3 regions of the Variovorax sp. 05L425 genome follow, and region 2 is predicted to be linked to each of the others. Evidence: predicted binding sites of a transcription regulator. Region 2 holds the regulator's gene; each other region holds the start of a gene.
What was found. Region 2 encodes sigma-54, which starts transcription at its own class of promoters, with help from an activator protein. Its sites were predicted from a motif close to TGGCANGNAANCTGCTTT; they were not measured.
Positions count from the first base shown of each region.

Region 1: AC1DN9_RS10385 (pilin) is a predicted target of sigma-54. The motif match lies at 4,297-4,314, and genes of this name have one in related genera.
Region 3: AC1DN9_RS27785 (CmpA/NrtA family ABC transporter substrate-binding protein) is a predicted target of sigma-54. The motif match lies at 3,307-3,324, and genes of this name have one in related genera.

Region 1 is NZ_JBFTNY010000007.1:79,218-89,259, reverse strand. Features, by position in the region: gene AC1DN9_RS10390 (pilus assembly protein) at 1-2,850, shown strand, start outside; gene AC1DN9_RS10385 (pilin) at 3,702-4,238, opposite strand; gene AC1DN9_RS10380 (3',5'-cyclic-nucleotide phosphodiesterase) at 4,444-5,250, opposite strand; gene AC1DN9_RS10375 (CHASE2 domain-containing protein) at 5,286-7,553, opposite strand; gene AC1DN9_RS10370 (FHA domain-containing protein) at 7,596-8,258, opposite strand; gene AC1DN9_RS10365 (Stp1/IreP family PP2C-type Ser/Thr phosphatase) at 8,326-9,135, opposite strand; gene AC1DN9_RS10360 (TerC family protein) at 9,153-9,842, opposite strand; gene sucD (succinate--CoA ligase subunit alpha) at 9,936-10,042, opposite strand, start outside.
Region 2 is NZ_JBFTNY010000013.1:63,778-73,819, forward strand. Features, by position in the region: gene AC1DN9_RS16090 (fused MFS/spermidine synthase) at 1-1,148, shown strand, start outside; gene AC1DN9_RS16095 (hypothetical protein) at 1,153-1,416, opposite strand; gene argS (arginine--tRNA ligase) at 1,558-3,231, shown strand; gene AC1DN9_RS16105 (SPOR domain-containing protein) at 3,244-3,987, shown strand; gene AC1DN9_RS16110 (thiol:disulfide interchange protein DsbA/DsbL) at 4,070-4,717, shown strand; gene lptA (lipopolysaccharide transport periplasmic protein LptA) at 4,840-5,535, shown strand; gene lptB (LPS export ABC transporter ATP-binding protein) at 5,546-6,322, shown strand; gene AC1DN9_RS16125 (RNA polymerase factor sigma-54) at 6,332-7,918, shown strand; gene AC1DN9_RS16130 (sensor histidine kinase) at 7,915-9,681, opposite strand; gene AC1DN9_RS16135 (THUMP domain-containing class I SAM-dependent RNA methyltransferase) at 9,729-10,042, shown strand, end outside.
Region 3 is NZ_JBFTNY010000037.1:1,836-11,877, forward strand. Features, by position in the region: gene AC1DN9_RS27770 (alpha/beta hydrolase) at 99-836, shown strand; gene tsaD (tRNA (adenosine(37)-N6)-threonylcarbamoyltransferase complex transferase subunit TsaD) at 784-1,833, opposite strand; gene AC1DN9_RS27780 (nitrate- and nitrite sensing domain-containing protein) at 1,891-3,171, shown strand; gene AC1DN9_RS27785 (CmpA/NrtA family ABC transporter substrate-binding protein) at 3,511-4,755, shown strand; gene ntrB (nitrate ABC transporter permease) at 4,766-5,677, shown strand; gene AC1DN9_RS27795 (ABC transporter ATP-binding protein) at 5,674-6,483, shown strand; gene AC1DN9_RS27800 (ANTAR domain-containing protein) at 6,516-7,796, opposite strand; gene AC1DN9_RS27805 (MFS transporter) at 8,051-9,328, shown strand; gene AC1DN9_RS27810 (bifunctional protein-serine/threonine kinase/phosphatase) at 9,445-10,042, opposite strand, start outside.

The DNA.
Region 1 (10,042 bases), on a different contig from region 2:
GACTGCGGGGACAGTACGGTTACGTCCTGTACCTACGCACAGGAAATACAGAATTTCGCAAACTGGTTTACGTACTATCGCACGCGCATTCAGACGGCAAAAACTTCGCTAGGGCTTGCATTTTCCGCGCTGGACGCAAAGTCACGCGTAGGATTTGCCACGATTAACGACAACAACTCAAACGACAATATAACTGCAGCTAACTTTGTCGCGCTTTCTGATTTCAACAGCAATCAGAAAAACACTTGGTACACCAAGCTTTATTCCATCAATCCAAACGGCGGTACCCCGTTGGTTGCAGCACTCGATCGTGCTGGCCAATATTTCCAATCAGGAACGATGACAGGTGGTACTAAGACGGCTCGCACCACGACGGTTCCCTTGTCTTGCACGCCTAACTATTCGATTCTTTCGACTGACGGCTATTGGAATGGCACCGGAATTAAAACGGCCGGAGATCAGGACACGACCGTTCCAACTCTGCCGGCCAACGTCTACACGGATGCCGATACCGGAGCAACGATCAATGACCCCGTCGCCGGCGCACCGCTGGTCAAAGGGCAGAATTTTCCCGCCCCCTTTTATGACGGCAAGAAAGCCTCCAACACTCTTGCCGATGTGGCAATGAAGTACTGGATTACCGATCTCACCGGTTCTTCAGCGGGAAAAGTGACGTCCAATGCGTCCGATCCGGCCACTTGGCAGCACATGACGACCTTCACGATTGGTCTTGGTGCCAACGGCACTCTTACCACGCCGCCAACAGGAACTGGCGGCTGGCCCACGCCGGTCGCAGACACCAACACCGCCATTGACGACCTCTGGCATGCAGCGCTCAATGGCCACGGACAATATTTCAATTCCAAGGACCCGGCCAAGCTGCAGATTGCGCTCGCATCCATTCTCAATGACATCGCCAACCGCACAGGCTCCGCTGCCTCGGTGGCTGTCAGCAACCCCAACGTCAAATCGGGTGACAACACCGCCTTTGCGTCCAGCTTCAATTCGGGTGCGTGGTACGGCGACCTTCAAGCCTTTGCCATCGACCTCAATACGGGCTTGTTGGCGGACACCGCGCTTTGGTCGGCTCAGTCACTGCTGGACAGCAAGGTATTCAGCACTCGCTATATCGCCAGCTTCGACGGCAGCGCCGGCGTGGCGTTCACAACGACTGGGTTGTCCGCCAAGCTGTCGCGCCTGAATTCACCTTCTACACCGCCTGGCCCGACCGACAATGCGGCGGTGATTTCGTATTTGCGGGGAGCTCGAAGCCTGGAAGGTGATGGCAGCGACAGCACCAAACCGTATCGCAAACGAACCCATGTGCTGGGCGATATCGTGGATGCCGAACCGACCTACGTGCCAGCGCCGCGCTCCAGTTACACCGACACCGGATATGCGATCTTCAAGGCAGGCACCGCAGCAACGCGCACCAAGGTGGTTTACCAGGGCGCCAATGACGGCATGCTGCACGCATTCAACGCCGACACCGGCGCAGAACTGTGGGCCTATGTGCCGGGCAACTTGCTCGACATGAATCTTTCAACGACCTATACCTCGACAAGCTCGCTGGTGGGCCTGACGCAGCAATCGTTGTTCCAGCACCGCTTCTTCGTGAATGGCACTCCCACGGCCACCGACGTGGACCTCAGCAATACGCAGGCGAACCAACCCACACCTCCGGCCGCCAACTGGGCCACGGTCCTGGTCGGGGGCTTGGCCAAGGGCGGCCGCGGTTACTACGCCCTGAACGTGACCAGCCCTGACGCAACCTCGGATGCATCGGTCGCCAGCAAGGTGATGTGGGAGTTTCCGAACGCGAGCACGGCCGCAGCCGTGCGGAACAACATCGGCTACACCTACGGCACACCGCTCAATGTGAAGACCAAGGCGGCGGGCTGGGTCACCCTCGTGACCTCGGGCTACAACAATGGCTCCACGACGGGTGGCGACGGCGCTGGCCACCTTTACGTGCTGAACACCGCGACGGGCGCGTTGATCAAGGACATCAGCACCGGTGCGGGATCGGGCACGAACCCCAGCGGGCTGGCCAAGATCAGCGCCTTCCTGGCGAATCCCGGTGTCGATGACACGACCGACTATGTCTACGGTGGAGACCTTCTCGGCAATGTCTGGCGTTTCGACCTTACCGATGCCTCGACCAGCAATTGGAACGTGAAGTTGCTGGCGACGCTGGTGGATTCCAGCGGAGCGGCTCAACCGATCACGGGATCGCCGGAGCTCGGCGTCGTGAAGGACAAGCGCATGGTTTACGTGGGCACCGGTTCGTATCTGGGGACCTCCGACATTCCGGGTACTTCCGGCGCAAGTGCCAGCGCCACTCAAGCGCAATCGATGTATGGCTTGTTGGACGACAAGTCGCCTACGCCGACGATTACCCCGTTGCGCTCACAACTCGTCGGGCAAACCGCAGTCGCATCTGGCACCAATATCAACGTGACGACAAATCCCGTGGATCTCACGACCAAAAAGGGTTGGGTGTTGGATTTTGCGACCACGCCCGCCGGCGAGCGCTCATATACAAGCCCCGTGCTATTCCAGGGTGTTCTTGCGTTTACGACGAACATTCCTTCGAGCGATCAGTGCGCGCCCGGAGGGAGTTCGAATCTCTACTTCCTCAATTACAGCAACGGCAACTCCATACCCAACCTGACCAGTCGCTATGTTGGCAATGTGCTGGCAAGCCGCGTGCAGCCCGAGGGTCTACCCAATGGAAAGGTCAAGATTCTCGTGCGCACGTCTGATGGCAAGACCAAGGTCTATGACGTAGCGGTGCCGTCTTCGACCAATCCGACTCGGATCATGTGGCGGGAAGTGATCACGAATTGAGGTCGGGCGCATCTGACGCCTTTTTTGGTGACGGACAACCGGCTTGATCAAGGCGGCCAATGGCGCCCGATGAATCTCATCGGGCGCTTTCAGTTTGGGGATTGGTGGGGGCATTGGTGGTTGTCGCTTGAGCGCGCCGCCAGCATGCGAAGCTCGCGCGGCACATCCAGCACCCAAGGTGTGCGTGCTGCAGCGGCCTACTTGAGAACGCGTGCAGTTGCGTGCGCCCAGGCGTGGGGGTGGCGCAGGCGAACGGCGCGAACAAGCCCAATTACCGTGTCAGAGCGTGCACGGCGTTGCTACTTATGGCTTGATAGTTGACGCCCCAATAGAGATGAGCCCCCGACACGCTCAGTCGCGAGACGAGCTTTTGCGAGACGGCTTGCCCAAAGGGTGTTATCCGACACGCACCCCGGTCTGTCCTCGGGACATCGAGCACGGCCTCGAGCAGCCGCGCGCCTCGTTGGCCTGCAGCTGAATTTCAAGCGCCTTGATCTTCTGCTCGCGTCAGCGGCACACGCGCTGGAGAAGAATTTTCATCTGCATTGACATAGGCAGTCTCGAATGATGTCCTAGACCCCCGGCCTTGCTGGCCGTGCTTGCGCAGCCACAAGCCACATCGCCATCATCGAGCGCCTTGGATGCCGTAGCGCTCCTGCATTTACTTTGTGGCTGAGGCCGCCCTTTTGCCGAAAGCTTTAAAACCCAGCGTGTAGTCCGCTGGGCAAGCGTGACGCCCGATTCCATTGACTTGCCTTTTCTTGGTTGAAAAGACGTCGACCCTTCAGGGCGAGTCAGCTACAACGAAAAAAGCCGCCCGAAGGCGGCTTTTGTTCACAGAGCCGAAGGGCTTAGCGGCATTCGGCCGGAGCGTACTTGGCAGGCATCGTGCCGACGGTACGAGCACCCAGACCGCGAGTCGTCGCAGTTGCATTGCCAAGGGACGCGCAAGCCCAGTCGACCGGACCGGTAGCCGTTGCCAGCGCAAGGCTGTTCACATTCGGCGAAAAGATGATGGTCGTAGCAGCAGCGTCCGCGGGCAAGCCAGACGTCGCGGCTGCAGCGGTGGTCACGGTGATGGCGCCAGTCGCTCCGTCGATCGTGATGTCGCCGACGAACTTGGATTGCTTTTCAGCCGCGGGGCGAGCGTTGTACTCCGTCGCAGCGGCAGCGACGCCGGTCAGGCCGTCTGTGGTGAATGACTCCGACACGAGGGTCTTGGCGGTCGTTGCAGCGGTAATCGCTTCTGTGATCTTGGCGCGCACGGTGTAATCCTGATACGCCGGCAGAGCGACAGCGGCCAAAATACCGATGATCGCAACGACGATCATCAATTCGATAAGCGTGAAGCCAGCTTGTGCGCGGCGGGCGATGGAACGACGGTTCATTTCAGTTACTCCAGGTTGGTTTTGAGGGCCCGAGGCGAGCCCTCGGTGCGCTCATGTAACCGCAGCATCCATGCCATGCCGCCATATCCCTCCTAAAGCCCCTCGCACCGCCAACTTGTTCACGTTCGAGTTACAACGTGTGACAAATTCTGTTGCAACTGGCAGACGGCAGATGACATTTTTGTCACCCCACGCACAAGTCTCGTCAGACCGCCAGGATTCCAGCCGTCTGCAGCCACCGAATGTCCCACCCCTTCTTGCCCTGCCCTTGCGATCCATCCGCCAACAGGTCGATCTGGCTCATGATCTCGCCCGTCTCCGCCGGCTTGGTGTGGGTGATGTAGATCGGATAGTTCTTGCCCACAGCAATCTGCGCCAATTCCCCCGCCAGCGACGCCGGCGAAAGATGCAGGCTCCGCTGGGCCAGTGCCTGCTCCCGATTGCTGAATGCCGTCTCGATCACCAGCATCGCCACATCGAGCTGATTCACCCGATCCCAGAACGGCGCGTTGCGCTCCGTGTCCCCGCTAAAGACCCAATTCGGCCCGCCTTGCGCGCTGCGAACCGCATAGCCGCAGGCCGGAACCGTATGCACGGCAGGCAGCACTTCAATGTGCTTGAGCGCCGCAGTCCCCAGTTGCAGCTGCTGCCCAATCACCAGGTCATGAAAACTGACGAACGGCGCCTCGCGGCTCGGAATGCTCGCGAAATCCGGCCAGATGACGTTGTTGAAGACATGCGCACGCAACGCCTCGATGGTGGCCCGCAATGCATGTACACGCAGCGGCCGCGTACGAAGGTTCGCGACAGAATCAAGCATCAGGGGAAGAGAGGCGACGTGATCGAGATGCGAATGCGTGAGCACCACATCGTCGATGGCAGCCATTTCCTTGAGCGTCAGATCACCAACGCCGGTGCCGGCGTCGACCAGCAGATCGCTGTCGACCAGGAAAGAGGTCGTGCGGCAGTCCTTGGCGATGGCGCCGGAGCACCCCAACACACGCACCTGCATTTAGCGAGACCTTTGACCTTTCAGCCTTTCGGCTGTTATTTCGATTCGAACCGGGTCGCACCATCCCAGTCTGGGTCCTTGGGCTGCAACGATTGCGAGGCTAATCGCTGCGCATACAGCTGGTAAAGGACTTTTTGCGCATCCGTGGTGTGCAGGTTTGCCAGCATGACTTGACCTTGCTGCCAGTCTTGCGCGCGGTAGGCAGAAAGGACGCAATTCCAGCGTTCGAGCTCGTCGGCTTGCGATTTGGCCACGCCGTCCCGCCTGCCGACGGGCGTAAAGATCCGAACCATCTTCAGCTTTCCCTGGACCCGCACGCAGTCAAGCTCCTGCCAGACGAACGAAGGCGCCAACGATTGCGTCGCCTCGCTGGCGACGATCTCGACACCATAGTGCACGCCCAAGCCCTCGATTCTGGACGCCAGATTCACCGCGTCCCCGACCACGGTATAGCTGCGGCGCACGGCGGAGCCCATGTCCCCGACGCTCATGACGCCGGAGTTGAGGCCGATCCCGACATTGATCTGCGGACGGCCTGTCTTGCGATGGACCTCGTTCAGATTGCGCACGTCCACAGCCATGTCCACGGCGGCACGGACGGCCAATTCGGCGTGATCGGGCGTGTCGACGGGCGCACCCCAAAAGGCCATCACGCAATCGCCCATGTACTTGTCGACGGTCCCGCGATGCGCGCTGATGATCTCCGTCAGGCGGCTGAAGATGGTGTTCAGAAAATCCTGCAGTTCGACAGGCGCCATCTGTTCGGCCATCTGCGTGAAGCCGCGCATGTCGCAGAACATCACGGTGAGTTCCTTGCTCTCCGCGCGCATGCTGTAGCGCTCGGGGTCCGCGCGCATTTCGACGACGAGTTCGGGAGGCACGTAGGTGCCGAACAGGTTGGCCAGCCTCCGGCTCGCGCGCGATTCGACGAGGTAACCCCAGCTCATGTTCAGAATGAAGGCCGACACGATCATGACCAGGGTGGAGCCCAAGGGCAGAACGAGGTTGGCCTGGAGAAAAAACCAGGTATTGATGCTCACTGTCGCACCGACAGTGAGCAGGGCAATCAGCACGGCGCGCGGCGCGCTACTCAGCGAGAGGCCGAAGGCCAGCACGAGGCCGGCAACCAGCACGACGACCAACTCATAGCCGGGGGCATAGTCCGGAATGCCGCGTATGCGGCCGTCCAGCAAACCGGAAACGATGTTGGCATGCACTTCGACGCCAGGAAAGGCAGCGCCTCCAGGCGTGGATCTCAGGTCTTCCAGGCCGGGTGCCGTGGAGCCGACGAGAACGATCTTGCCCTTCAACTGGCCGGGCTCCAGCACGCCGCGGATGACGTCGGCAGCAGAGATGTGCTGGAACGAGCCACCGGACGCGCCGCCCGGCCCGCGAAACGGCACCAGCATGCTGGCGGTCGCGTTCACGGGAATGCGCACGGTTCCCGAGGCCGTCGCCAATGCCAGCGCTTCGAGTGGCGGCGGCCCGCCTTGCGGACCGTTTGGCGCGAAGACCGGGCGAACGGCACGTGAGCCGACAGCCATCCGGTACACGGTCAGCGCCAGGGATTCGTAATAGCCAGGCTGCGCGACCTCCCCCGTATAGCGGGCGATCAACGGCACCGACCGGACGATGCCGTCCTGGTCCGCATCGAACACCACGTTGAGAAAGCCGGCGGCCGGCGCGGCACGCGCGAGTTGCGGGATGCTGCCGACGAAACCATTCCATTGCGTCGTATACACGCGTCCCTCGGGAAAGGCTCCCGGCGGCAAGACCGGGGCCGGCAACTGCCCTTTGGTGCGCGGCTCCCGCGTTTGCGTGAAATAGAACCCCAGCGCAACGCGCCGACCCGTGAGCGTCTTCGCGAAGGCGGTGTCGTGGTCGAGCTCGGATGCGAAGCGTTTGATTTCGTCGACCACATCGGGGCGGGCGGACAGAGGCCCCTGGGCCAGTCGTCGAAGGGGCTCGACGCCGGAACTCGCATCGGGTTCGACAAAGAGAACGTCGAAGCCCAGCACTTCGGCCTGCTGTCGCTCCATCACTTCGGTGGTGAGTTGCGCCAACCGGTCGCGACTCCAAGGCCACTGGCCGAGCTGTTGCAGGCTTCGATCGTCGACGTCGACGATCACGATGCGCGGATCGAGCGTGTTCGGCATCGTCGCGCGCAGGCGCGTGTCATAGATGAAGTAGTCGAGCGCCTCGACAAAGGGAAGATGCCGGCCGCCCACCACATGCGCAACGGCGAGCGCGACCGGCAAGAGAGTGACTGCGACCCGCGCCCAGCGCTGGCGCAGCGCGTTCATTGTTGTGAGCGGCCGCGGATTGCTGCGTACCGCGGCGAGGGATCAGCTGACGACGAACTGCATCCGCGTGCCGCCCAGTTCGAGCACGTCGCCGTCCTGCAAGGCCACCGCTTCACTGCCGAGCGGCTCGCCGTTGAGGGCGGTACCGCCGTCGATGGGCGCCACCACATAGCCGTGCAGCCGGCGGGTGACGGCCGCGACAGCGACACCGGGCTTGCCGATGGTCGTGACGACTTTTTGCAGGGAGAGCTCGCGTCCGGCACCGCTGCCGGAAAGAACACGGATGACCGCCACTCCGGCAGTTCCGCCACCGAGGGGGGCCTGGACAGTGGGCGCGGAAGAAAGCGGGATCGGGCCGGACGGCGCGGGGGGAACGACGGCGCGAACCGCGGGCGTGCTCTCTGTCGCGCTCGCACTCGCGGTCGCGAGATAGCGAATCTTGTACTTGCCAACCTCGATGATGTCGTTCTGCTCGAGCGCCTGCTTCTTGATGGCACGGCCGTTGACGTAGGTACCGTTGGTGCTGTTGAGATCTTCCAGATAGACATCGCCGCCGATCATGTGCAGCACGGCATGTTCGCCGCTGATGGCGAGATTGTCGACCACGATGTCGTTGTACGGCCGGCGACCCAGCGTGGTCCGGTCCTTGGCAAGCGTCACCTCCTTGATGACGACGCCGTCGATCGACACGATCAATTTCGGCATGGCCGACTCCTGGATCTCATTTTTCTGTTCACAGTAGGCCCCTGCGGCGGAAGTTCCTTGATCTTGGCTATCCAGGTTCCTCGGACGCTCCAACTCCGCTTGCACGGGCCAGGACAACCGAAATGTTATCCCGTCCCCCATTGTCGTTCGCAGTTGCAACCAAAAGTGTTGCTTTTTCTGGGAGATCGATATTCTGTAACAAAAGTGTGAAAAGCTGCGCGTCCGACACCATCTCGCTCAAGCCATCGGAACATAGCAGAAACAGGTCGCCAGCACGCACGCTGTGCTCGTGCATTTCGAGTTCGACATGGCGCTCGATGCCGAGCGCCCTTGTTACAAGATTGCGGTGCGGCGACAGGATGGCCTGCTCCGGCGTGATCGCGCCGGCGTCGAGTTGCTCCTGCAGCAGGGAGTGATCGCGCGTGAGCAGTTCGAATTTTTCGCCGCGCAACCGGTAGCAGCGGGAATCGCCGATGTGACCCACGATGGCGCGTTGCTGGCCGAAGGCAGCCAACACCAGGGTCGTGCCCATGCCCTGCAATTGCACGTTCGCAATGCCTGCCTCGAGGATGGCCGAATTGGCTTCATCGGTGCCGGCTTGCAAGGCCCGGCGAACCGCCTTCGGGTGCGCTTGCGGCCCTGCATGGGCGAGCCATCGGCCGAAGCTGGCCTGGAGCAGCGCGATCGCCATGCCGCTGGCGACTTCACCGCCGTTGTAGCCGCCCATGCCGTCGGCCAGGAGAACCAGGCCCAAGGAGGCATCGAAGGCGATGGTGTCCTCGTTGTTGGCGCGTACCCGCCCCGGGTCGGTCAGGGCAGCGAAATCCCAGGTCAGAGCGCCGGTTTCCGGAGATGCGGGTGCGCCCAGGTTCGCCATGGTCGTTCGTTGGAGGATCAGGCGACCAGCTTTTCAGTGTGTCCGCGGCGTTGCAGCCAACGGCCAACCACCACCACGAAGACCGCGCCGGTGATCGCGCCGGCGTAGTGCAGCCAAGGGTTGCTCGCCAGGACATCGGTGAGGATGGTGTCGCTGACGATCGTCTCGCCACCGACCCAGCCGATGAGGGCGGCGCCGAGCATGACGATGATGGGAAAACGTTCCATGAGCTTGATCATGAGCGTACTGCCAAAAATCACCAGCGGAATACTGATTGCAAGGCCAAGAACCAGCAGAACCATGCTGCCCTGGGCCGCGGCCGCCACGGCGATCACGTTGTCCAGGCTCATGACCAGGTCGGCCAGCAGGATGGTTCGCACGGCGGCGAGCATGCTGCCGTACTCCTTATCCTCGCCGCCGTCGTCTTCCTCTTCGCCGAGCAATTGCGTACCGATCCACAGCAGCAACGCGCCGCCGACGATCTGCAGATAAGGCAGCGCGAGCAACTTGGCGGCAACCACGGTAAGGATGATCCGCAGCACCACCGCGGCGCCCGAACCGAACAGCACGGCCGTGCGCTGCTGCTGAGGCGGGAGCGAACGCGCCGCCATGGCGATCACGACGGCGTTGTCACCCGAGAGGATGATGTTGATCCAGACGATCTTGAGAAGACCGATCCAGAAGTCCGCAGTTTGCAAATATTCCATGTCTCAGGGCCACTTGTTATTCGATTGAAAAAGCGCCCGCAACCTGAATTGCGGGCGCCCTTTCTTGTGTGGTTCAGTACGCTGGCGCGATTATCAGATAAGCGCCTTCAGGCGTTTCGCCAGTTCCGAGAAGTTGCGCGTCACGGTGAATCCGCATTCTTCCATGATGGCCAGCTTGGCGTCGGCAGTGTCGGCGCCGC
Region 2 (10,042 bases):
TCGGGCTGCAGGACAACCTCGGCTCCAACCTCCGGACGGCGCTGCCGATCTACGTCGTCGGCCTGTTCGCGCTGTGCATGTTCCTCCATGGCGAGATGGCGCGGCTGCGGCCCGGCAGCGCGTACCTGACGCGCTTCTACCTGATGCTGTCGCTGGGCGGCGCGCTGGGTGGTGTGAGCGTGGGGCTGGTCGCGCCGCATGTGCTGCCGGCGTACTACGAACTCGGCGTCGGCCTCACGCTGTGCGCGCTGATCGCGGCCGTGCTCTGGCGGCAGCGGCGCGTCGGCATGGCCGCCTCGCTCGCGTTGGCGGGCGCCTGCGCGTGGTTCCTCGTCCTGCAGGTGGAAGGTGATGCGACGGGTGCGCGGCGCATGCAGCGCAATTTCTACGGCACGCTGGTCACGCTCGACACGCTGCGCGGCGTAGCCAAGGACCGCGTGCGGCAGATGTACCACGGCTCGGTCAAGCACGGCGAACAGTACCTGGCGCCCGGCCGTCGTCGCGAACCCACCACCTACTACGGGCGCAGCTCCGGCATCGGTCTGGCCATCGCGGCGGCACCGGCCAGACCGCGACGCATCGGCCTCATCGGACTGGGCGCCGGTACGCTGGCCACCTACGGACGGCCGGGTGACATCTACCGCGTTTACGAAATCAATCCGGAAGTGTTCGACCTGGCCGACAGCGAGTTCAGCTTCCTTGCCGACAGCCCGGCCCGTATCGAACGCGTGCTCGGCGATGCACGGCTGGCCCTGGAGCGCGAACCGCCGCAGGCCTTCGACGTACTGGCGGTCGATGCGTTCTCGGGCGATTCGGTGCCGATCCACCTCATCACGTGCGAGGCGATGGATGTCTACCTGAGGCACATGCGCCCGGAAGGCATCGTCGCCTTTCACGTCACCAATCGATTCCTGGCACTCGCGCCTGTGGTGGAGAAGATCGCGCTGGCCAAAGGCCTGCACGTAGCGCTGGTGCACGACGAGCCGGCCAACCCGGGCCTGCGCAACACCGACTGGGTGCTCGTCGCGCGCGACCCCAAGGTGCTCGCGCGCGACGCCATCCGACTGGCCAGTTCAAAGATCGAGCAGATCGCCGGCCTGGAACCCTGGACCGACGACTACAACAACCTCTTCGGCGTCTTGAAGTAGCGGGCTAGCCTTTCGCGTCGGCCTCACACTTTTTCATGAAGCTGTTCTTCGCGGCACCCGCCAAGGGCTTGCCGTTCTTGTCGATCGCCTTCGTGGCGCAAGTAGTCTCCACGGCAGCCTTGGCGTCTTTTTCGCACTTCTTGACGAAACTGGTCTTGGCGGCGCCATTCAGCTTCTTGTCCGCGGCCTGGGCGTCACAGGATTGCGCGTGTGCTGCACCGAACGACAGGGAGGCGCCCAGAGCCAACAGGGAAAGGAGCTTTTTCATGGTGTATGAATCCTTGAGGACGGGTTGTGACTGGTTTGCCCCACCCAGGGGCTGTCCATCCTAACGGCCGACGTTCACCGTTGGATGACGTTCATTGACGATCGTTAGGGTTCGTGGTTTTGACCCCGGTAAAATCCCGCGATGCTATTGGTCAAACAGGAGCTGCTCGCGGCGCTCGCGAACACGCTCGAATCCCTCTCGCCCGGCGCCGGCAGCAAGGCCGCGTTCGAGTCGCCCAAGGTGGCGGCCCACGGCGACTTCGCAAGCACGGCCGCCATGCAGCTCGCCAAGCCGCTCCAGCGCAAGCCGCGCGAACTGGCTGAAGAGCTCAGCACCGCCTTGCGCGCGACGCCGGCCTTCACTCAATGGGTCGAGGCCATCGAAATCGCCGGTCCCGGTTTTCTCAACATCCGCCTCAAGACCGCCGCCAAGCAACAGGTCGTCCGCGAGGTGCTGGCGGCGCGCGACGCTTTTGGCCATCAGGCCTCCGGCGGTGAACGCGTCCTGGTCGAATTCGTATCCGCCAACCCCACGGGCCCCCTGCATGTGGGCCACGGGCGCCAGGCGGCGCTGGGCGACGCCATCTGCAACCTGCTCGCGACGCAGGGTCAGAGCGTCTATCGCGAGTTCTATTACAACGACGCCGGCGTGCAGATCCAGACGCTCGCGAACAGTACGCAACTGCGCGCCAAGGGCCTCAAGCCGGGCGACCCGCAATGGCCCGAGCAGGCCTATAACGGCGAATACATCGCCGACATCGCCGAGGACTTCAAGGCGAAGAAGACAGTCCGCTCGGACGACCGCGAATACACCGCCAGCGGCGATGTCGAAGACATCGATTCGATCCGCCAGTTCGCCGTCGCCTACCTGCGCCACGAGCAGGACCTGGACCTGAAGGCCTTCCAGGTGAAATTCGACAACTACTACCTGGAGTCCAGCCTCTACACCAGCGGTCGCGTCGAGGCGACGGTGAAGAAGCTCATCGACGCCGGCAAGACCTACGAGCATGACGGCGCGCTGTGGCTCAAGTCCACCGAATACGGCGACGACAAGGACCGCGTCATGCGCAAGGGTGACGGCACGTACACCTACTTCGTGCCCGATGTGGCGTATCACATCGCGAAGTGGGAGCGTGGCTTCCACAAGGTCGTCAACATCCAGGGCACAGACCACCACGGGACGATCGCACGCGTGCGCGCCGGCCTGCAGGCCGCGGGCGAAGGCATCCCGGCCGGCTACCCTGACTACGTGCTGCACACCATGGTGCGCGTGATGCGCGGCGGCGAAGAGGTCAAGATCAGCAAGCGCGCCGGCAGCTACGTCACGCTGCGCGACCTGATCGAATGGACCAGCACCGATGCGGTGCGCTTCTTCCTGTTGAGCCGCAAGCCCGACACCGAATACACCTTCGACATCGATCTCGCGCTGGCGCAGAACAACGACAACCCCGTCTACTACGTGCAGTACGCGCATGCGCGCATCTGCTCGGTGCTGGCGGCCTGGGGCGGCGATGTCGCCACGCTGAATGATGTCGACCTGTCGCCGCTGCAGAGCGCTGCCTCGCAGGCCTTGCTCCTGCAGATCGCCAAATATCCGACCATGCTCACCGCCGCGGCCAAGGATTTCGCGCCGCACGACGTGACCTTCTATCTGCGCGAGCTGGCCGCGAGCTACCACAGCTACTACGATGCCGAGCGCATCCTGGTCGACGAGGAGCCCGTGAAACTGGCCCGCCTGGCCCTCGTCGCCGCCACCGCACAGGTGCTGCACAATGGCCTCGCTGTTCTCGGCGTCAGCTCGCCGCAGAAGATGTGATTACCTTCCACCATGAAAAAAAGACATAGCAGCGGCAACATCGTCATCGGGTTGATCATCGGCCTCGTGCTCGGGCTCGGCGTGGCCCTCGGCATCGCGGTCTATGTGACCAAGGTGCCGATCCCGTTCATGACGAAGACCCAGCGCAGCGGCCCCGAGCAGGACGAAGCCGAGGCGCGCAAGAACCGGGATTGGGATCCGAACGCGCCGCTCGCAGGCAAGGCGTCGGCGCCCGCCCGTCCGCCGGCAGCGGCAGCCACCGCGACGGCGACGCCACCCCAGCCGGCGACGGTCGGCCCGCTCAATCCGCCGACCTCGGCGCCCGTGCCGGTGGTCGTGGCGCCCAGCGCCCGAGGCAGCGATTCGGCAACGCCGACACGCCCGGCGCGCACCGCGCCGGTGCCGGCCGAGGCCAATGCGACGCCATCGAGCGACCCGCTGGGCGATCTGGCCCGCGCGCGGTCGGGGATGGGGTCGAGCACGACTGCGAGCGCAAGTTCATCTGGCGCCAGCGGCGATCCTTTCGTGTACTTCGTGCAGGCCGGCGCCTACCGCACCCCGGAGGATGCCGAGGCCCAGCGCGCCAAGCTGTCGCTGATGGGCGTCGAAGCCCGCGTGACCGAGCGCGAGCAGGCAGGGCGCACCGTGTACCGTGTGCGTGCCGGCCCGTTCAACAAGAAGGACGACGCCGATCAGCTCAAGGAGCGACTGGACAGCGGCGGCCTCGAGTCCGCCCTGGTACGCGTCCAGCGTTGAGCTTTGCCATTCTTTACCTCGACAGGTCCGGGAACTCCACCCGGACCCCGGGCTCTTTCAGCCGCATAGGAGAATTTCATATATGAAACGTCGTGACTTTTCGCTGGCCGCAGCTTCGCTGGGTCTTCTTCCGCTGGTTGCCCCTTCGTACGCGCAGCAGCAGCCACCCAAGGCCGGCAAGGACTACATCGTCCTGGGCAAGCCTGCGCCGGTCGACACGCCGGCCGGCAAGGTCGAGGTGATCGAATTCTTTTCGTACAACTGCCCGCACTGTGCGGCGTTCGAGCCACAACTGGAAGCCTGGGCCAAGAAGCTGCCACCTCACGTCGCGTTCAAGCGCGTTCCGGTTCCCTTCGTGGGCAACGACACCGAAGCCAAGCAGCGCCTCTACTACACGCTCGAAGCCATGGGCAAGGTGGACGAGTTCCAGCCGATCCTGTTCGACGCCATTCACAAGCAGCGCCAGCCCATCATGGGCGACGCGGCCATCCTGGCCTGGGCCGAGAAGCAGCCGGGCCTGGACGCCAAGAAGTTCGCCGAACTGTTCAAGTCCTTCTCCGTGGTCGGCAAGGCCAAGCGCGCCAGCCAGCTCACGAGCGACTTCCAGGTGGCCGGCGTGCCGGCATTCGGCGTGGCCGGGCGCTGGTATGTCGATGGTGAAACGGCCGGTTCCATGGAACGCGCGCTGCAGGTCGTGGATTCCCTCGTCGCCGAAGCCCGAAAGGGCTGACAAGGTCGGGCCGACCCGACTTCCTTCCCCCGAAAGGCCCGCTTTGGCGGGCTTTTTCGTCAAGGCCGCGCAAGGCCGCATCCCCCGGGGGCATACAATCGCAGAGCAAGTTTCGTGCCTCTATGAAATCGCCCCTCACCTCCACTCCCTTTCGTCATGCCGGTCGCGCTCTGTGGCTGGCTCTGGCCCTGACCGGCATGGCCTCGGTCGCGCAGGCCGAAAAGGCCGACCGCGCCAAGCCCATGAACATCGAAGCGGACTCGATGCGCTACGACGATCTCAAGCAGACCAGCGTGTTCACCGGCAATGTGGTGGTCACCAAGGGCACGATCGTCGTTCGCGGCGACCGCATCGACGTGCGGCAGGATCCCGAGGGCTACCAGTACGGCGTCGTCACTGCTGCGCCCGGAAAGTTGGCATATTTCAAGCAGAAGCGGGATGCCGGCACCGACGAGTGGATCGAAGGCCAGGGCGAGACCATCGAATACGACAGCCGCGCCGACAACGTGAAGTTCATCCGCCAGGCGGTGATGCGTCGGCTGATCGGCGCCACCGTCAGCGACGAGAGCAGCGGGCCGCTGATCGTCTACGACCAGAGCAACGACACCTTCACGGTCAATGGCTCGTCGCTGCCACCGAACGCTGGCGTGGCAAGCCAGCCCGGCGGCCGCGTCCGGGCCATCCTCACCCCCAAGACCGCCGCGGCGCCGGGCGCCGCCCCTGGTGCCAAGCCGGCGCCTGCCGCAGCCGCCAAGCCGGCCGAGGGCAAGGGCTTGCGGTCCACCACCACGCTGGGCGGAGAAGCAAAGAGTGATTGAAACCGCTGGTATGAGCGCAGGCGCGGACATGGCGGAAAGCCGCCTCGAGGCGCGTGGCCTGCAAAAGAGTTACGGCAGCCGCACGGTCGTCAAGGACGTGTCCCTGGGCGTGCAGAAGGGCGAGGTCGTCGGCCTGCTGGGCCCCAACGGCGCAGGCAAGACGACGTCCTTCTACATGATCGTCGGCCTGGTTCGCGCCGATGCCGGCGACATCACCATCGACGGCGAGCCGATCGCCCACATGCCGATCCACCGGCGCGCGCGCATGGGGCTGAGCTACCTGCCGCAGGAAGCGTCGATCTTTCGCAAGCTCACGGTCGAGGAAAACGTCCGGGCCGTGCTCGAGTTGCAGTACGAACCCGACGCCCACGGGCGACCGGCGCCCCTGAGCAAGCGGCGCATCGAGGAGCATCTGGCCGAACTCCTGGCCGACCTGCGCGTCGACCACCTGCGCGATTCCCCGGCCCTGGCCCTGTCCGGCGGCGAGCGCCGCCGCGTCGAGATCGCCCGCGCCCTCGCCACGCAGCCGCGTTTCATCCTGCTCGACGAACCGTTCGCGGGCATCGACCCGATTGCGGTGATCGAGATCCAGCGAATCATCAGCTTCCTGAAGGAGCGCGGCATCGGTGTGCTGATCACCGACCACAACGTCCGTGAAACGCTGGGCATCTGCGATCACGCTTTCATCATCAGCGACGGGCATGTGCTCGCCCAGGGCACGCCTTCGGAGATTGTCGACAACGCCGATGTGCGGCGCGTCTACCTCGGCGAGCATTTCAGAATGTGATCGCGTTCCATGAAGCAGGGTCTTTCGCTGCGTGTATCGCAGCATCTCGCGCTGACACCCCAACTCCAGCAATCGATCCGACTGCTGCAGCTTTCCACGCTCGAGCTTTCGCAGGAAGTCGAGCAGATGCTCGACGACAACCCGTTTCTCGAGCGCACCGCCGAAGAGGCCGCGCGCGAGGAATTCGGTCTCGATGCCGCCGACGCACCCGTCCGCGATGACGACCGGATGGCCGAGGTCGATGGTGACTTCGTCGCCGGCGCGCCCGGCTCGGCGGCGGAATCCGCCACCGCCGTCAACGGCGAAGCCGAAGTCGCCGTCGCCGAAGGCGTGGACTCCGAACCCGACTGGGAAGGCGACGGCACCGTCGATCTTGCGCCCGACGACAGCGAATGGGGCGGCGATGCCCCGGCCCGCGCCAACAACCTCGGCGACGACGAGCGCACCGACGCGACCGAACTCGCGCGCAGCCAGGAGTCGCTCCAGTCCTTCCTGCATCGCCAGGCCTTGGGCCTTCGCCTGAGCGACACGGACAGCGCGGCACTGCGCTTCCTGATCGAATCGCTCAACGACGACGGCTACCTCGAAGATTCGCTGCCCGCGCTCGCATCCGGCCTTGCTGGAGACGACAACGATCAGTTCGACGACCTGGTGCATCACTTCCAGGTTGCGCTCGGCCTGCTGCAGAGCCTGGAACCGGTCGGCGTCGGCGCGCGCAGCCTCGGCGAGTGCCTCACCATTCAACTGCGCGCCCTTGCGAGCGAGGACGAGACCGAAGAGGAAGCACAGATCCGAAAGACGGCCATCGCCATCTGCAAACAGCCGATGGAATTGCTCGCCCGGCGCGATATCAAGCGACTGGTCACGCTCACGCGAAGCAATGAGGACGAGGTTCGCGCCGCGCTGCAGCTCATCGCCAGGCTCGAACCCAAGCCGGGCCGCCGTTTCGTGGACGTCGAACGCAACGTGGTCATTCCGGACGTGATCGTTTCGCGCGTCGGCAACGGCACGAACACCAAGTTCCGCGTCATGCTCAACCCCGAAGTCATGCCGCGTCTGCGCGTGCACGACATCTATGCCAGCGCGCTCAAGCAGCACAAGGGCGAAGGCAGCCAGGCGCTGTCGCAGCGGCTGCAGGAGGCGCGCTGGTTCATCAAGAACATCCAGCAGCGCTTCGACACCATCTTGCGTGTGTCCAACGCCATCGTCGAGCGGCAGAAGAGCTTCTTCGTACACGGCGAACTCGCGATGCGACCGTTGGTGCTGCGCGAAATCGCCGACGAACTGGGCCTGCACGAATCGACCATCAGCCGCGTGACCACGGCCAAGTACATGGCGACGCCCTACGGCACCGTCGAGCTCAAGTACTTCTTCGGCTCGGCGCTGGGCACCGAGACCGGCGGCAACGCTTCAAGCACGGCGGTGCGGGCGTTGATCAAGCAGTTCGTGAGCGCCGAGGATCTCAAGAAACCGCTGTCCGACAGTCAGATCTCCGAGATGCTCAAGGAGCAGGGGATCGAATGCGCCCGCCGCACGGTCGCGAAATACCGCGAGGCCTTGCGCATCGCGCCGGCGAATCTCCGCAAGGCGCTCTAGATTCGCCTTTGAGCCCGCAGCAGCAGCGCGCGCAGGTCGGCGGGCTGCACCGGTTTGCGCAGCGCCTGCCAGCCGCGTTCGCGGGCCAGTTCGAGCGTTGCGTCGTCGATGTCGGCGGAGATCAGCGCGATCGCCAGGTTCGGGCTTCGCCGCTGCAGTTCCTTGGCGAGCGCAATGCCATCCAACTCACCCGGCAGCCGGATGTCGCACAGCGCGATCTCGAAAGCGGGAAGGTTCGGCAACGCCAATGCGTCCGCCGCGCTGATGCAGACGTGCGGGCGCGCCCTCCAGAGGCGCAGCAGCGCCGCAACGCTGTCGGCGACCACGGTGTTGTCCTCGACCACCAGCACCCCAAGGCCCTGCCGCAGCGTTCCCGGGGCGGCGGCTTCGGTAGCCGAGACCATCGAAGGCACGACCGGCGCGCCCAGCGGTGCGGCCGGCAATTCGAAGCCGAACACCGATCCGCGCCCGGGCGCCGAGCGCAGCGTGATCTCAACGCCGAGTCGAGCAGCCAGCCGTCGCACGATGGCGAGTCCCAGTCCGTGGCCACGCTGCAGGTTGCGTTCGATGTTGCCGATCTGCTCGAAGTCGCCGAACACGCGCTCCTGTGCTTCAGGCGCGATGCCGACGCCCGCGTCGCGCACTTCGACGCGCCATGCATCAGGGCGGCGCCGGCATGCCAGCAGCACGCGCCCCCGGGGCGTGAACTTGAGCGCGTTGTCGACAAGGTTGCCGAGGATGCGGCGCAGCGCAACCGCGTCCGTCCAGACCACCACGTCCGGCGGGCATCGCACACGCACGCGGCCGCTGCCGGCTTGGCGCGCCAGTTCGTTCAGCAAGGGCGCGAGCGCGACGGCGACCGGCGTGATCGGGTCGGCCGCGGCCTCGATGCGTCCGATCTCCAGCAATTGATTGGTAAGACCTTCGAGCGCCTGCTGCGCGCGCGATAGCGCGGCGACGGTGTTCTGCACGGTCAGCCGGTCTTCGCCGGCATCCAGCTGATGGCGCAGGACCTCAGCTTGCAAGCCCATCGCCATCACCGGCTGGCGCAGATCATGGTTGGCGGCCGAGAAGAAGCGCAGCCGCTCGGCCTGCGCTTCCTGCGATTCGCGCAGGCCCGCCAGCGCCTGCGCGCGCAGCGCACTTTCGTTGTGGCGCAGGCCGATGTTCTCTTCGAGCTGCCGCGCACGCTCGCCCACCAGGCGCCAGACCATGGCGAGCAGCCCGATGCCGAGCACCGCCATGACCATCATGGACGGGGCGCCGAATCCGATGCCCATGACGATCACCGGCGCCAGCAGCAACGTGATCGCCAGTTGCATCGCCGGCGTGTAGTACGAGACGGAAAACACCGACGACAGCGTCATCGCCATGACCACCAACCCGATCATCAACTGTGAGGTGGCATTGGCCGGGTCGAAAAGAAGGATGCCCGCAGCGCCGTGAGCGCCCTCGTGCACCGCGATGCGCAGCGTGTGCAGGCGCAAGGCCGGCTTGATGTTCTCGGGCGTCAGCGGGTCGGGCAGCCGCTGCGGAAAAAAACCGCGATAGGCTGTGGTGGCCGCAATCATGGCGATCCAGATGGCCGCATGCGACACCGAGTACTGCCACGCGAAAAGCGCCGCCACGCCGCAATCGAGCAGAAACTGAACGAGCAGAACAGGTCCGCTCGGCTGAGTGCTGAGCCTGAGGACCTCGCAATGCACGGCAAACCGGTCGGCTGCCGAAGTCTCTGTTTGAGCTGGGACGGTCGGGGAGCTCATCTGCGAGCCACTATAGAGCAGCATCGAGACAAGGCGACAATCGGCGTGTGAACGATCTTTCGCTTTTTCTTCCCTGCGCCGCTGGCGTCGAGGATTTCCTCGCACAGGAAGTGCACGCGCTGACTGGCCGTGTCGGCCAGGACCTGCTGACGCTGCGCGGCGGCGTGCGCGTGCGGGCCGATTGGCGCGATGCGCTGAAGCTCAATCTCCACAGCCGGCTGGCGCAGCGCGTGCTGATCGAGCTCGCCCATGCACCATATCGGAGCGAGAACGACTTGTACGCGATCGCGAGTGGCGTGGCTTGGGAGATCTGGTTCACACCCAAGCAGACCTTCAAGATCGAGACCACCGCCCAGCACAG
Region 3 (10,042 bases), on a different contig from region 2:
GTTCTGTGACGTATTTTTCAAGGCCTTTGTATCAATTCGCGCTTTTAGGGCGTGCGGTTTGCCCAGGCGGCCCGCCCGAAGGCGCTCACACAAGCACCATGAAAACGCACTTGAAGCTTGCAGACGTCGATGAACGATCGGACACCCTCCTGGTGTTCCTCCCGGGCGCATTTCTGAAGCCGGAGGAATTCGAGCGCGAGGGCTTTGTCAGCGCCGTGCAGGAACGCGATCTCGCGGCGGATTCCTTGCTGGTGGACGCCGATGTGTCGTATTACTACGACCAGACTTTCATCGAGCGGCTACAACAAGACGTGATCGAGCCTCAGCGTGCGGTCGGATACCGGAAGATCTGGCTGGTCGGCATTTCGATCGGCGGCTTCGGCGCCTTGATTCATGAACTGGCCAAACCGGGCACGGTCGACGGGATCGTGGCCTTGGCGCCCTATCTCGGTCGGCGCCCGATCGGCGCGGAAATCCACAAGGCCGGTGGCTTGCGCGCATGGAAGGCCCCCGAGGGCCCGCCGCCCGACCAGGAGGTCGACCGCAAGCTGTGGCCCTGGCTCCAGCAGTACGCGTCGCCGGCGCGCCCTGAGACGCTCCCCCCGCTGTACCTGGGATTCGGCCTCGGCGACCGATTCGCGGCCAACCACCAGCTGCTGGCCGATGCGCTTCCGTCCGGTCATGTCTTCACCACCGAAGGCGGTCACGACTGGCCGCAATGGTCCCAGCTCTGGCGCAAGATGCTCGACGTGCTGCCGCTGCCGCAGCAATCCAGGAAGGCGCCTAGGCGGGTTCCGACGCGGCATTCAGCGACGCCAGCGGCCATCGCGGCTTGACGTCGAAGGCATAGCGCTCGGTCGGGCTCTGGATGCCCGCCTGGAGGCGCATCGCGGCGGCCATCGCGATCATGGCGCCGTTGTCGGTGCACAAGTGCAATTCGGGATAGTGCACGCGCACCCCGCGCTTGGCGCATGCGGCATTGAGTTGCTCGCGCAGCGACCGGTTGGCGCCGACACCCCCTGCCACCACCAGACGATCCAGCCCCGTCTGCTCGATCGCTGCCAGCGACTTTTTCAACAGCACCTCGACGATCGCGGCCTGGGTCGACGCCGCGAGGTCGGCCTTTCGTGATTCGATCTCATCGCCGAGCTTGCGGGCCTGAGTGAGCACCGCTGTCTTCAGCCCCGCAAAGGAAAAATCCAGGTCGCCGCTGTGCAACAAAGGGCGCGGGAGCTTGAAAGCCGCGGCATCGCCCTGCTCGGCCAGCTTGGCGAGCCACGGGCCGCCCGGATAGGGCAATCCCATCAACTTGGCGCTTTTGTCGAAGGCCTCGCCGGCCGCGTCGTCGATCGTTTCGCCCAGAAGCTCATACCTCCCTACACCGTCGACGCGCATCAGTTGCGTGTGGCCGCCGGACACGAGCAGCGCGACGAAGGGGAATTCCGGCGGATCGGCGCTGAGGAAGGGCGACAGCAGATGCCCTTCAAGGTGGTGCACGCCCAGCACCGGCTTGTCCAGCGCCGCGCCGAGCGCGCAGGCCACTCCTGCGCCGACCAGCAAGGCCCCCGCCAGGCCAGGCCCTCGGGTATAGGCGACGACGTCCACATCCGCCAACCGTTGGCCGGCCTGCTCGAAGACGGTCTCCGCGAGGGGGAGCACGCGCCGGATGTGATCGCGGCTCGCCAGTTCCGGAACGACGCCGCCGTAGGCCTGGTGCATCGCGATCTGGCTGTGCAGCGCGTGCGCTGCGAGACGCGGCAGCCCGCTCGCGCCGCTCTCGACCAACGCCACGCCGGTTTCGTCGCAGGACGATTCGATACCCAATACAAACATGCTGCGAGTGTAGGTGCCGCCCGTTTTCGGGGCACGGATGTTGCTGCAAGCCCTTCGATGAAATCCGGCCTGAGTTTCCTGGTTGCCGCCCTGCGTTGCGAAATCGACGGGCTGGAACAACTGACCCGCACCGGCGAACTGGTCGGAAGCATCGGACGACTGGTGCATGCCTTGCAGCGCGAACGCGGTATCTCGAACGTGTGGCTGGCCTCGCGAGGTCAACGCTTCGCCGCACAGCGGAGCAAGCAGATCGTCGAATGCCTGCAATTGGAGACGGCGGTGCGCCAAAGCTTCGGACACCTGGAAGCAGACATCGCCCGGATCGGCAATGGCGCTCGCCTTTTCAGCCGGATTGCCTGGGTGCTCCCCGGGCTGGATGCGCTCCCCGAACTGCGCCGCCGAATCGGCGCGCTGGAGTTGGACGCTGCCGAGTCGACAGCCGCTTTCGTCAAGCTCATCGCCGGACTGCTCGCGGTGGTGTTCGAGGCGGCCGATGGCGCGACCGATCCGGAGGTCTCGCGCGTGCTCGTGGCGCTCTTCAATTTCATGCAGGGCAAGGAATTCGCCGGCCAGGAGCGCGCCTGCGGCGCCGCAGCATTTGCTTCGGGGTGCAACGACAGCACGCGACAGCAACAGTGGCTGCACCTGATCGATTCGCAGGAGCGCTGCTTCCAGGTCTTCGTCGAGTTTTCCGCCGAGAGCCTGGCCTGCCTTTGGCGCGCAAGCCAGTCGCCAGAGCAGATTGCGGAACAGGAGCGCTTGCGCCGCATTGCGTGTGCCGCGCCGGCGGGCGTGGCGCTCGATCCCGAACTGAGCCAGACCTGGTTCGACTGCAGCACCCGGCGCATCGACGCGATGCAGGGGGTCGAGGAGCAACTCGCCGCCGAGTTGCAACGAATCTGCGCGCACAAGACGGCGCAGGCGCGATCCGAATTGCAGGCGCATGAAGCACTGCTGTTGAAAATGGCCGACGACACCGATTCGCCCGCAGCCTTTTTCGACGAGCCGACGCCAGACTCAACGACCCACTCACAGCCGCCCGGCGGCGCGGCGCTCTATGGTCGCCAACTCGAACGTTCGATCCTCGACATGGTTCAAGAGCAGTCGCGCCGCCTGCAGGCGATGGGCGACGAACTGGAGACCGTGCGCGCAGCGCTCAATGAGCGCAAGCTCGTCGAGCGCGCCAAGGGCCTCCTGATGGCACATCGCGGCATCAGCGAGCAGGAAGCGCACAAGATGCTGCGGCAGACCGCCATGAACCAGGGCCGGCGTCTGGTCGAGGTGGCCGAATCGGTGCTGTCGATGGCCGAGTACCTGCCCCGCGACGCGGCCTCGTGAGCGGCGCCTGATCTGGAATGGTGCAACGCACAATGATCGTGCCGCACCCGGTCGAAATGTCCTATCGGCGTCAATCCAAAGCCAGGCCTGATTCTGAAGCTATGTTTTTCATAGCAGTTCAACGTCCGTCAACGCTGGCACGTCGCTTGCATTCCTGCTGGCCATAGACCAACGAAGGTCTTCAGGCAGGCAGCATCCAACGGCGGATACGGCCCACCGAACCGGACAAAGGCGTCCCCACCCGCAAGGGCTCGTTTTCGAGCAGCCCTTGCGCGGTGAGGACGCCTTTTTTTTTTTTTTGCGCTTGTCTTTCTTGTCTTTCCTTTCGGAGTTCGCCCCATGACCGATTCGCTCACACCCAAACTGAGTCGCCGACGCGTGTTGCAGGCCGCTGCTGCCGGCGTGGTGGGGCTGGACCCCGCGTTGCGCACGGCGGTCTGGGCCCAGGGTTCCGACAAGCCCGAGAAGGAGGAAGTGAAGATCGGCTTCATTCCCCTCACCGATTGCGCCAGCGTCGTCATGGCCTCGGTACTGGGCACCGACAAGAAGTACGGCGTGAAGATCGTGCCCAGCAAGGAAGCCAGCTGGGCCGGCGTGCGCGACAAGCTCGTGAACGGCGAGCTCGACTTTGCCCACGTGCTCTACGGCCTCGTCTACGGCGTGCATCTGGGCATTGGCGGCCCGAAGAAGGACATGGCCGTCCTGATGACGCTCAACAACAACGGCCAGGCCATCACACTGTCGAAGAAGCTGGCCGACAAGGGTGCCGTCGACGGCGCCTCGCTGGCCAAGGTGATGGCCGCCGACAAGGGCGAATACACCTTCGCGCAGACCTTCCCCACCGGCACGCACGCGATGTGGCTGTACTACTGGATGGCGGCCAACGGCATCAATCCGCTGAAGGACGCCAAGGTCATCACCGTGCCGCCGCCCCAGATGGTCGCGAACATGCGTGTCGGCAACATGGACGGCTATTGCGTCGGCGAGCCGTGGGGCCAGCGCGCGATCATGGACGGCATCGGCATCACGGCCGTGACCACGCAGGACATCTGGAAGGACCACCCGGAAAAAGTGCTCGGCACGACGGGCGACTTCGTCAAGAAGTACCCCAACACCGCGCGCGCCGTGACGGCGGCCATCCTGGAGGCCGGCAAGTGGATCGACACCGGCCTGCAGAACAAGAACAAGATGGCCGAGACCATCGCGGACAAGAGCTACGTCAACACCAGCGTCGACGCCATCAACCAACGCATCCTGGGCCGCTACACCAACGGGCTCGGCAAGAGTTGGGACGATCCGAACTACATGAAGTTCTTCAACGATGGCTCGGTGAACTTTCCGTATCTGTCGGATGGCATGTGGTTCCTCACACAACACAAGCGCTGGGGCCTCCTGAAGGAGCATCCCGACTATCTGCAGGTCGCGACGCAGATCAACCGCATCGACATCTACAAGCAAGCCGCGGCCGCCACGAACACGCCGCTTCCCAAGGACGCGATGCGCACCAGCAAGCTGATCGACGGCGTCGTGTGGGACGGCAAGAACCCCAGGCAGTACGCCGATTCGTTCAAGGTCCACGCCTGAGGAGGCCGTCATGGTGAGCGCTGTCTTTCATTCCCCTCTCGATGCCCGTTCCGCTGCGCCGGCCACTGCGAAGAGCTTTGTCGCGACCAAGCCCGTGGCCCTTGCCCGACAGGCCGAACCCGAGCCGCGCGCACCACGCGACTTCAGCGCGCTGTGGTTGCGCGTTCTGCCGCCGGTACTCGGCGTCGCGCTGCTGATCCTGATATGGGAACTGGTCGCGATGAAGAGCACCACCGGCTTTCCTTCGCCGCTCACAACCTGGCAGCAGGCAGTGACGGTGTTCAGCGATCCGTTCTACAGCAAGGGCCCCAACGACCAAGGCGTGGGCTGGAACGTGCTGTCGTCGCTGCAACGCGTCGCGCTCGGCTTCGGTCTCGCGGCGGCGGTGGGCATTCCTGCGGGCTTTGCGATTGGCCGCTTCGAATTCCTCTCGCGCATGTTCAATCCGCTGATCAGCCTGCTGCGCCCGGTCTCCCCGCTGGCTTGGCTGCCGATCGGTCTGCTGGTGTTCAAGGGTGCCAATCCGGCGGCGATCTGGACGATCTTCATCTGCTCGATCTGGCCGATGATCATCAACACCGCCGTGGGCGTGCAGCGCGTGCCGAGCGACTACATGAACGTCGCGAAGGTGCTGGACCTCAGCGAATGGAAGATCTTCACCAGGATCCTTTTCCCCGCCGTGCTGCCCTACATGTTGACCGGCGTGCGGCTCGCCGTCGGCACTGCGTGGCTCGTGATCGTCGCGGCGGAGATGCTGACCGGCGGTGTCGGCATCGGCTTCTGGGTGTGGGACGAGTGGAACAACCTCAACGTCGCCAACATCATCATCGCGATCTTCGTCATCGGCATCGTCGGCCTCGTGCTCGAGTTCGCGCTCATCAAGATCGCCACCGCATTCACGTTCGAAGAGGTGAAGTCATGAATGATGACAAAAAGTACATCGAGATCCAGGGCGTCGAGCAGCGATTCAAGACGGCCAAGGGCAGCTTCCTCGCACTGCGCGACATCAACCTCAGCGTGGCCAAGGGCGAGTTCATCACGCTGATCGGGCACTCGGGCTGCGGCAAGTCGACGCTGCTGAACCTCATCGCCGGCCTCGCTGCGCCCACGCAAGGCGCCCTGGTCTGCGCCCACCGCGAGATCAAAGGTCCAGGACCTGAGCGTGCAGTGGTGTTCCAGAATCATTCGCTGCTGCCCTGGCTGAACTGCTACGAGAACGTATACCTCGCTGTCGAACGTGTGTTCGCGTCGACCGAAGGGAAGGCGCAACTCAAGGCACGCACCGAAGCGGCGCTCGCGTTGGTCGGTCTGAGTGCGGCCGCACAAAAGCGCCCCGGCGAGATCTCCGGCGGCATGAAGCAACGCGTGGGCATCGCCCGCGCGCTGTCGATGGAACCCAAGGTGCTGCTGATGGACGAGCCCTTTGGCGCGCTCGATGCGCTGACGCGCGCCAAGCTGCAGGACGAGTTGCTCGCCATCGTGCAGAAGACGCACAGCACGGTCGTCATGGTCACGCACGATGTAGACGAAGCAGTGCTGCTGTCCGACCGCATCGTGATGCTGACCAACGGACCTGCCGCGACCGTCGGCGAAGTGCTGGCAGTCGACATCCCACGCCCGCGCAATCGCGTCGAACTGGCCGAAGACCCGGCTTACGTGCATGCGCGCAAGGCCGTCATCGACTTTCTCTACACGCGCCAGGCGCACGTGGAGAAGGTTGCCGCCTGAGTCGACACGGCGGCGAAGCACTCACGCCGGAGTCAGGACATGATGACCTGCAGGCTGTGTTCGTACGAGGCAGTGAGTTGGTCGAAGGTGTCGACCAGCGCATCGCTGGAACGCACCAGCGCGGCGCGCCCTTCGGCGCTCTCGACGTCGCGCACGCCGCGCACCAGTTGCAGCCACTCGTCCCGCGCGGCCGCCAAAGCGGTCCGGATCTCGGGTGAACTCAAGGGCGCGCGCTCGAGTTCCAGCAATGCGGACTCGAACGCATCCATCGTCGGCGCCAGGCGATCGCGCGTGGCCTCTTGCGACAAGGTCGACGCCAGCAACGCGTCCTTTGCGAGCCGTTGCGCGCGCATGCGTTGGCGCCCGCAGATGTTGACGATGCGCAGCGCGCGTCGCGCGCCGGAGGCCTCCAGTGCACCTGTCAGGGCCTCGGCGGCAGAGAGCAGTTCGCAGGCACGTTCATCGATATCCATCAACGCTCGCGGTGCGAGGCGCGCGGCGAGTGCCGCCTCCAGCCCTTTCCAGGCCAGGCGCACATCCGACAGGCTCCGCGCACCGGCCTCGCCCAGTTCGAGTGCGGCCAGATGATCCAGGTTGTCCTGCACCCGCTCGGCAGATTGCGTGCGCAAGACACGCGCGCGCCGCGCGTCGATGCCCGCCAGCGCCTGCGCCGCCACGCGGACCAGCCGCTGCGACAGCATGCGCAACTGCCCGGCGCGATTGATCGCATCGGCCCATCGCGAAGCTTCGACCACGGATCGGGAGACTTCGCCGAGGCGCAGGTTGGCATGCATGGCCGCGCCGCGCAGCAGACCGAAGGCCTCGTCCTCATCGATGCCGCGTGCGGACATCAAGAGGCCCTTGGCGCGATCGATCCACTTGCGTTCGTCCAGGCGCGTGCGCAGTGCATCCAGTTCGGTGCGCAGTCCTCTCTCCCGCTGCCAGCGCGCGTGCGCGCGGCCCAGCAACGCGTCGAAGGACTGCGCAGTCAGCGCCTCGATCGACTCCCATGCGTGCACGCCGAGCGCCGCGAGTTTCTCGTGCGACTGGCGATCCAGCGGTGCGGAGACGAGGCTCAGCGGACACGGCGGCGTGCCCGACCAGGCTTGCAGCACATCGAAAAGATCCTGCGCCGCCACTTTCACGCAGATCACGATCTCCCGAGGCGCGAGCAACTGGGCCTGCGACGCCATCGTGAGGAACGTCGCACGTGCAACGGCCGAAGCATCGATGCCAGCCAGTGCGCGCTGCAGCACCTCGGGCAGTGCAAGGTCGGTGGCTTCGTGGGGCAGGACGACAAGAAGAGGGTTCACGGCGAGCTTCAAACAGCAACCGGAAGCATAGGCCAGCTGCGCCGTCGCGCGGTGGCACAGCTCTTGCGTGACATGGCTCGCGGTGTAACGAAGCACCGCTTTGGTGAAGCGGCAGACACCTGCACGCCGCCCGGTCTTGCAACCGCCGAGCACACCCCTCACGCCGTCAGCGTTCGCTGCCGGCACACCGCCCCAACCCCGTCCGACGACACGGCCCGCCAACGGCCGCGCCGCGGCATTTCGCATTGAAAGCCATGTCCAGCTTCAAGACCTTCCTTCGCTCAGGCCACGGCCCGACGTTGTTCGCGGCCTTTCTGTACTTCGCCTTCTCGTGCTGCATCTGGGTGCTCAACGGTGCGATGGCACCGTTCATCGGCGAAAGCTTCAACCTCTCGCCGGCGCAGAAGGGCCTGATGCTGTCGGTGCCGATCATTGCCGGTGCGCTGATGCGCTTCCCGCTGGGCATCCTGTCGCAATACATCGGCCGCAAGCGTGCGACGTTGGTCGAGATGGGGCTCATTGCCGTCGCGATGCTGTTCGGCTTCTTCATGGTGCACAGCTTCAACGATCTGCTCGCGATGGGGGTGCTCCTGGGCATCGCGGGCGCGAGCTTCGGCGTCGCGCTCTCGCTGGGGTCGGGCTGGTTCCCGCCGCAGCACAAGGGCCTCGCCATGGGACTGGTGGGTGCGGGCAACGTCGGTACCGCGGTGTCGGTGCTGGTGGCTCCGCCACTCGCCCAATGGCTGGGCTGGCAGAGCGTGTACGGTGTGGCAGCCATCGCGATCCTCGTGCCGATGATCGTGATGATCGTGTTCGCCAAGGAGCCGCCCGACATCGACAGCCATGCCAGCTTCCGCGAACACATCGCCTGCCTGTTCGAGAAGGACGGATGGGTGTTCAGCCTGATCTACGGCGTGACTTTCGGCGGCTTCATCGGCCTCACGACCTTCCTGCCCTCCTACTACTACGACCAGTTCGGCGTGAGCAAGGTGCAGGCCGGACAGTTGACCATGCTGGCCGCCTTCATGGGTGCCGCCGTACGCGTGATCGGCGGCTGGATCTCCGACCGCTGGGGCGGCGTCAACACGCTGACATTGGTCCTGCTCGTGGTGGCGATCGGCCTGGTGCTGGTCGGCGCGTCGTCGGCATCGTTGACGCTCACCACGCTCCTGCTGATCACCTGCTTCGCCGCACTGGGTGCTGGCAATGGCGCACTCTTCCAACTCGTGCCGCTCCGCTGGCCGGCAAGCACCGCGGTGGCCGGCTCGATGATCGGCGAGATCGGCGCGCTCGGCGGTGGCCTGGTACCCAACGCGATGGGCTTGTCGAAGCAATATCTCGGCAGCTATGCCTGGGGCTTCGTCTTCTTCGCCGCACTGTCGCTCGTCATGCTCGGCGTCATGCGCGTGATGCAAATCCGCTGGACCCGCACCTGGGCCGAAAAAGGCGGCCGCGCCCGCGATGCCGCACAGCCGCCGGTCACACCTCGCCGCCCCAGCACCACCAAAGCCCCCAAGGCCCGCAACGCATGACCCCGCACAACCCAATTCCAGAAATACCGCGGAACCGGCTCCGCCGGCCCGCCGGTATTGCCCCCGGTAGGGGGTGGGCGGCTACACGCAGTGAGCCAACCTGGGGGCGAGCAACATCAAGTCCGTGGCAAGAAGAGCAGCCACACCACCAACAACACATTGAGCAGCAGCGAAACACCCAGCGCGATCTTGTAGAGCGCAGCCGGGTCGCGGCGAACCAGCGGCGTGACGCTCGGCGCACTGACGGGACGAGATGCGCCCCGCTCGAGCGCGAGCAGCAACTCCTCGGCCGTCTCGAAACGCTGCCGCGGATCGCGCGCGACAGCCTTGCGCACCAGATGGTCGAGCCACATCGGCACATCCGGCCGGATACGCGACAGCGCGGCCGGGTCGCGCCGGTAGCGCGCAGCCTGATAGGGCTCGATCTCGCCATAGGGCAAGCGCCCGGCAAGCCACTGGTAGAGCGTGACGCCCAACGCGAACAGATCGCTTGCCGCGTCGGCACCCTCGTCTTCCCACTGCTCGGGATTGATATAGCTGGGCGTGCCGGCATGCAGTTCGCGCTGCGCCGCGCTCTCGCGCCCGGACAGCGCAACACCCAGGTCGAGGATGCGCCAGCGCCCATCGTCGCCAAGGTGCAGGTTGCCCGGCTTGATGTCGCGATGCACCACGCCGTGGCGGTGCAGCCGACCCAGCGCGCGGGTCACTTCGATG